DNA from 3 places in the Brevibacillus sp. SAFN-007a genome. Region 1 is predicted to be linked to each of the others. Evidence: riboswitches for the same ligand, from Rfam matches in the RefSeq annotation. Region 1 holds a riboswitch; each other region holds the start of a gene.
What was found. A riboswitch is a leader RNA that binds a small molecule or an ion and turns the genes downstream of it on or off. The one in region 1 is predicted to bind S-adenosylmethionine.
Positions count from the first base shown of each region.

Region 2: another riboswitch for S-adenosylmethionine. It lies ahead of ACTHO6_RS13295 (methionine ABC transporter ATP-binding protein); the one in region 1 lies ahead of metK (methionine adenosyltransferase).
Region 3: another riboswitch for S-adenosylmethionine. It lies ahead of ACTHO6_RS07010 (pyridoxal phosphate-dependent aminotransferase); the one in region 1 lies ahead of metK (methionine adenosyltransferase).

Region 1 is NZ_JBQCKK010000002.1:334,728-336,994, reverse strand. It holds gene ACTHO6_RS04940 (polysaccharide deacetylase family protein) at 1-124, opposite strand, end outside; gene metK (methionine adenosyltransferase) at 267-1,478, opposite strand; SAM riboswitch class I at 1,610-1,710, opposite strand; gene ACTHO6_RS04930 (S8 family peptidase) at 1,917-2,267, opposite strand, start outside.
Region 2 is NZ_JBQCKK010000011.1:50,529-52,795, reverse strand. It holds gene ACTHO6_RS13300 (Ger(x)C family spore germination protein) at 1-780, shown strand, start outside; SAM riboswitch class I at 886-1,004, shown strand; gene ACTHO6_RS13295 (methionine ABC transporter ATP-binding protein) at 1,113-2,126, shown strand; gene ACTHO6_RS13290 (methionine ABC transporter permease) at 2,127-2,267, shown strand, end outside.
Region 3 is NZ_JBQCKK010000004.1:58,720-60,986, forward strand. It holds gene ACTHO6_RS07010 (pyridoxal phosphate-dependent aminotransferase) at 2-1,183, opposite strand; SAM riboswitch class I at 1,273-1,388, opposite strand; gene ACTHO6_RS07015 (MFS transporter) at 1,484-2,267, opposite strand, start outside.

The DNA of each region.
Region 1 (2,267 bases):
GGGGAAAAGGTTGCACTTTTTGCGCATTCTTTTTTGATTGGGACAATTCACCAAGCCCCACTGTCAACACAACCAGCGAGAAACAAATCACAAACACGGTCAGGAAGAGCCTTTTGTTTGGCAAAGAAACCCCTCCTCTACTTCCTCACTAGGAGATTCGACACAGTCCTACCTTTTCCCTTCGCTCAAAACCCACCAATAACTGGAAAAATTTCCCCATAACAAAAAGAGCCCAGTAGCTTTACCAGGCTCTTGCTTTGCCGTTCTTATTTTGCCAGTTGAGCAGCTTCTTGCTTCAGCACTTCTGCTTTGTCTGTTTGCTCCCAAGGAACATTCAGGTCATTGCGTCCAAAGTGGCCGTAAGCCGCTGTTTGTTTGTAGATAGGACGACGCAGGTCGAGCTGCTTGATGATGCCAGCCGGACGCAGGTCGAAGTGCTTGCGAACCAGTTTCACCAGATCTTCTTCGGAAATGGTTCCAGTACCAAACGTATCGACAGAGATGGATACAGGCTGTGCTACCCCGATGGCGTAAGCCACTTGCACTTCGCATTTGTCAGCCAGACCTGCAGCCACGATGTTTTTCGCCACGTAGCGAGCCGCGTAAGCGCCGGAGCGGTCTACCTTGGTCGGATCTTTACCGGAGAACGCGCCGCCACCGTGACGAGCGTAGCCGCCGTACGTGTCTACGATGATTTTGCGGCCAGTCAAGCCAGCATCCCCTTGAGGTCCGCCGATGACGAAACGGCCAGTCGGGTTGATGAAGTATTTGGTGTCAGCGTCCAGCAGCTCGGCTGGAACGACTGGCTTGATTACGTGTTCCATCAGGTCTTGCTTGATTTGCTCCAAAGTCGCCTCAGGAGCGTGTTGGGTGGAAATAACGATCGTGTCGATGCGAACTGGCTTGTCTCCATCGTATTCAACGGTTACTTGCGTTTTGCCGTCTGGACGCAGGTAAGCGAGGGTGCCGTTTTTGCGCACTTCGGTCAAGCGGCGAGCCAGTTTGTGGGACATGCTGATTGGCAGTGGCATCAGTTCAGGTGTTTCGTTGCAAGCAAAACCGAACATCAGACCTTGGTCGCCTGCACCGATTGCTTCGATCTCAGCGTCCGTCATTTTGCCTTCGCGCGCTTCCAACGCTTGGTCTACGCCCAAAGCGATGTCGGCGGATTGCTCCCCGATTGCGGTGATAACGCCGCAAGTGTCAGCGTCAAAGCCGAACTTCGCGCGATCGTAACCGATTTCGCGAATGGTTTCGCGAACCAGTTTTTGGATGTCTACATACGTGTTGGTAGTGATTTCACCCGCTACGAGAACCAGACCGGTGGTGACGGAAGTTTCGCAAGCTACGCGAGCGTTTGGGTCCTTGGACAAAATCGCGTCCAGGATGGCGTCGGAAATTTGGTCACAAATTTTATCCGGATGTCCTTCCGTTACAGACTCAGATGTGAACAGACGACGACCTTTTTGCAAAGCCATGAGAAATTACCTCCTTTGACCTCATACAAGTAGTTTGGTAGCCGAGTCAGGATTTTATCGACGTCAACGCAAATAAAAAACCTTTTCCATCTTGGGAGGAAAAGGTTTGAGCGCTTTTAGCTTCCTTCATCCTCTTATCGGCCAGAACAGATATCCGTCCTGCTGGTTAGCACCGCTCGAGACGGTTGCCGAGCTTCATAGGGCCAGTCCCTCCGCCTGCTCTGGATAAGAGTATCCATTACGGATTATAGAATAATTGTTTTTTGAGGTGGTGTCAATAGACTTTTACCCGAGTACGCTCATGGCCGAAACCGCCCTGGGCAAAACGCTGGGGAATCGCCTGCGGGAAGCGTCTGTGATGAATAGCGCTGCGTTTCACCGGGGACGATCCGGCCGGAGTTCGGGTCTCTACACGCAAGAAATTCGCAGAATCATTTCCTATACTTGGTACGATTTGGCGATCAACACAACAACCTCCGCCCGCGTGGCGCTTCCCTGGGGCTTGAAGGTCGAACCGTATCCATTCAGCCAGTTTCGCGCCGTCAAAGCCTCGATCGCCGGGGCTGCCCAGTGGCTCGCCGGCACATCGCGATAGCTCGCTGCGCTGCGGCTGTGCAGAGCGATGCCCTTCGCCCTGGCGATCATCGCGGCCATCTCCGCCCGCGAAACGGCTTGGTCAGGCTTGATCTGACTGTTTGGATACCCCTTCAAGATTCCGAGCTGATACGCCACTCCAAGGGTGTTGTACGCCCAATGCTTTTTTGGCAAATCGGAAAAAATCGTCTTGCC
Region 2 (2,267 bases), on a different contig from region 1:
CTGTCCAGCCGGTTGTTCCCGTGCGTGCTGGAAGGCAATGCCTACGACACGTTGACGTATCCGTACCCGGAGGAAGGCAATATCGGAATCTACCTGTACCGGATGATTGAACAAAACGTACACGGGGAAAAAATCCCGTCTGCCACCATGCACGAATTTTTTCGCGCGTACTATGACACCGGGATCGACCCGATCATGCCGTACATCGCCAGAAAAGGGGACGAGCTGCAAATCAAAGGGGTCGCATTGTTTCAGGGGGATCGCTTCGTGGGCTGGATCACGCCCAGGGAAGCGTTTCTCATCAAGCTCGTGCATGGGAAATTCCGCGTCGGCAGCTACGAGACGTCCGTGCCCGTCCATATTTTCGGGGAGACAGACAAGGAGCGCGGTCATGACACGGATACGGTACACCTTGCTTTTGATACGATTTCCAGCAGTGCCCGCGTTCAACTGGAACAAGTATCGCCCCCGGTGTTCGATGTTCGCATCCGTTTGCAGGCGCGAATTCTTGAGCTGTCCAGGCCGTTGAAGCTGGAAGAAGCTTCGCTGATGAAAACGATGGAGAAGGCTTTGGAACAGAAAATCCAGCAGGAGCTGGAACAGGTCGTCCAAAAGCTTCAGGGCCTGAATGTCGATCCGGTCGGCTTTGGCATCATCTATCGCGCGCAGCGCAGAGGGCTGGAGCGCTTTTCTCCCAGCGATTGGCGGAAGATGTTTCGGGAAGCGACGTTCCGTTTTCATGTCAAAGCGACCATCATTCGGAATGGAGTCATGGATTAAAAAAGTTTTTCCTGTGATTGCTATTGACGAGATATTTTCAAAAAGGATATAATCCGGTTTGTATCAGAAAACGATGAAAAACGAATATCCTATGCGTGGAAATCTTTCTTATCAAGAGAGGCGGAGGGACAGGCCCGATGAAGCCCGGCAACCGGTTCATTTTATGAAAATGGACGTCGCGGTGCCAATTCCTACAAGATTGGTTGGATCTTGATAGATGAGAAAGGTGGATGCGAACGTATATATGCGTTGCAGCCCCTTTTTCGTTTATGAAAAAGGGGTTTTTACGTTTTTCACAAGGAATGTACGGAGATTTGCAGGAGGTGGATGCGTTGATTCAATTACAGAATTTGCATAAAAGCTATCAGGTACAGGGCAAGACGATTCCGGCCTTGCTCGGGATTGACCTTTCCATAGAGCAAGGAGAAATTTACGGGATTATCGGCCATTCCGGGGCAGGGAAAAGCACGCTGATCCGTTGCATCAACCTGTTGGAGCGGCCCACGTCGGGACAGGTTATTGTCAATGGGGTGGATTTGACCAAGCTCGACGACGCCAAGCTTCAGGAAAAGCGCCGCGAGATCGGGATGATTTTTCAACACTTCAACCTGCTGTCCTCTTCGACGGTTGCGGAAAATGTCGCGTTTCCGCTCAAGCTGGCAAAGCGTCCCAAAGAAGAGATTCAGAAAAAAGTGGACGACCTGCTCAAGCTGGTAGGCTTGGAAGCCCATCGGGACAAATATCCGTCCCAACTCTCCGGCGGTCAGAAGCAGCGCGTCGGCATTGCGAGGGCATTGGCGAACGACCCGAAAGTGCTTTTGTGCGACGAGGCGACCTCGGCTCTCGATCCGCAGACGACCAACTCGATTTTGGCGCTGCTGTTGGACATTAATCGCAAGCTGGGCTTGACCATCGTGCTGATTACCCACGAAATGCATGTCATCCGTTCCACTTGTGACCGGGTCGGCGTGATCGACGGCGGGAAAATCGTCGAGTCGGGCGAGGTGCTGGATGTGTTCCTCAAGCCGCAGCATCCGACAACGCAGGAATTTGTCGAGCAAGTGGCGGATTCCACCGAGCTGCGCGAAGCGGTGGCGCACGAAAAAGCAGCGGGGAACCGCACGATTGCGCGCGTGACTTTCCTGGGGGAAAAGACGTACCAGCCGATCTTGTTCCAGACAATGCAGGAGACAGGCACGGTATTCAGTATTTTGCAGGGAACGATTTCCCGGATGAAGGATACGCCGTACGGCCAACTGGTCGTCGAACTGGAAGGCGATATCCGGCAAAACGAAAAAACCATCGAGACGTTGCGTCAGCGTGGCTTGGAAGTAGAGGTGATATAGATGGACTGGACTATGGAAAATGTGGATTGGTCGGAGATTGCCGAGGGTACACTAGATACGCTGACGATGCTGGGCTTCTCCACGCTGTTTACGATTTTGATCGGCTTGCCGCTGGGAATCATTTTATTCCTTACTTCGCGA
Region 3 (2,267 bases), on a different contig from region 1:
CTTATTTCGTATTTGCAAAGATCCCCAGCTGCTCGATCCGCCGTACCGCTTCTGCCAGGCGTTGTTCGTCCGACAGCAGGGCGGCCCGCACGTAGCCTTCTCCGCTCGGGCCGAAGCCTACGCCAGGCGCGACGACCACGTGCGCTTTTTCCAGCAGCAAATCGGAGAACTCCACCGAAGTAAAGCCCGCCGGAACGGGGAGCCAGGCAAAAAACGAGCCTTGCGACGGCGGAGCCTGCCAGCCGATGCGATGCAAATGGGAGAACAGCGTATTGCGGCGGCTCTCGTAGACGGCCACCAGATCGCGCACGCACTGCTGCGAGTCTGTCATCGCCTTAGCCGCAGCCATTTGGACGGCCCCAAACAGACTGACGAAGTAGTGATCCTGAATCAGATTGATGAGTCTCACCAGCTCGCGGTTGCCGACCATCGCGCCCACGCGCCAGCCGGCCATATTGTACGTTTTGGACAGCGTGTAGAACTCTACTCCGACCTCTTTTGCCCCCGGCACCTGCATGAAGCTGACAGGCTTTTGGCCGTCGTAGCTGATCGCGCCGTACGCGAAGTCGTGACAGACAACGATCTCTTGCTTGCGCGCAAACCGGACGGTCTCCTCGTAAAAGGCAAACGGGGCATTCACCGCTGTCGGGTTATTCGGATAGTTCAAAAACATCAGCTTGGCGCGGTCCAAATCGGCTTGCGGGATTTTGCTGTAGTCGGGCAAAAACCGGTTTTCTGCCATCAGCGGCATCATGGACATCCGGCCGTTCACGACCGCGACGCCGGACCAGTAATCCGGATAGCCAGGGTCCGGCACGAGCGCTACATCGCCCGCGTTCATCAGCACCTGGCAAATTTCCACGAGTCCGGTCTTGCTTCCGAACAAAATCGCCACTTCTTCCTCCGGATCGAGGTCCACAGCAAATTCTTGCTTGTACCAGTGGGCGACCGCCTGCTTCAGCTCCAAGCGACCGGAGAATGGCGGATATTTGTGGTGCAGCGGATTTTCTGCCTGTGCCTTCAGCTCTTCCACAATATGCGGCGGGGTAGGCAAGTCCGGATTCCCTTGGCCCAGATTAATGACGTCATGCCCGCTAGCGATGACTTTGTTTACTTTTGCCACCAATGTCGCAAAAAACTGGGTCGGGAGCCGATCCATCATGTCGGAAGGTTGGATGCGCATCTGTCTTCAGTTCCTTTCTTTTTTGGCCAATGTACAGCAAAAACCCCCTCTTTCCGTACAGAAAAAGGGGGAGATCAAGCTTGGTCACGTCCTTATCTGTCAGGAATTCTCCTGCTGGAATTGGCACAGCATCTGCAACACGAAAAGCGTGCAGATCCGCTGCCGGGCTTCATAGGGCCAGTCCCTCCGCCTCTCTTTATAAGTAAATCACACGGAATATACTGTTTTAATCTTCTTCATACTACCTTGCCTGCTCCAAACGTGTCAAGATGCTTCGCACGGCCAACGAATTTTTCCTGGCTACAGCTTTTCCGCGGCCGTCGCAGGCACTTTTTGGACGCGGCCTTGAAAAGCGCTGTGCAGGGCGAAGAACAGCACAGACAAAAGAGCCAGCCCCGCCATGATGTACAAAAGCCCTTGCGCCTGGAGGTGCTGGAAAATGACGGCCCCGAGCAACGGTCCGAGCATGCGTCCCGCAGATCCCGTACCCGAGATCAGCCCTTGAATGAAGCCTTCGCGCCCCTGTGGGGTAAACTCCGCCGCCACGGCAGGTACGGCCGGCCAGACGAGCATCTCTCCCAGCGTCATAATGAACATTCCGGCGACGAAACCAGCGTAGGAGGTCGTCTGCGCCAAAATCAGCATCGACAGCACGAACACGTACGAGCCGAGCAGCATTTGCGCCCGGAGCGTGCGGGCGAAGCGGCGGATGACCCAGGCGATCAGCGGCTGGCCGAACAAAATCAGTCCGCCGTTGATCGTCCACAGCAAGCTGTACTGGCGCAAGGAAATGCCCAGCGATTGCATGTAGGTCGACAGCACCGTCGTCCACTGGACGTAGACCATCCAGCTGATGAACAGCCCGCTGCACAAGAGTAGCAAGGCGCCCCACGCCACTTTTTTCGTCGGCAGTTGCTGTAGCGGCGAAAGGGCCTCAACCGGTTTCCGATGGGCTGCCGGGGTTTGAACGGCAGCGGCGGGAGCGCCTGCTGTCTTGGCTTGCTCCGCCTGATGGCCCCGCTCTGTGACCGCCTTGAGTTGCCGAGGCAGGACGAGCGCGAACATGGTAAGCACGATCACTTGC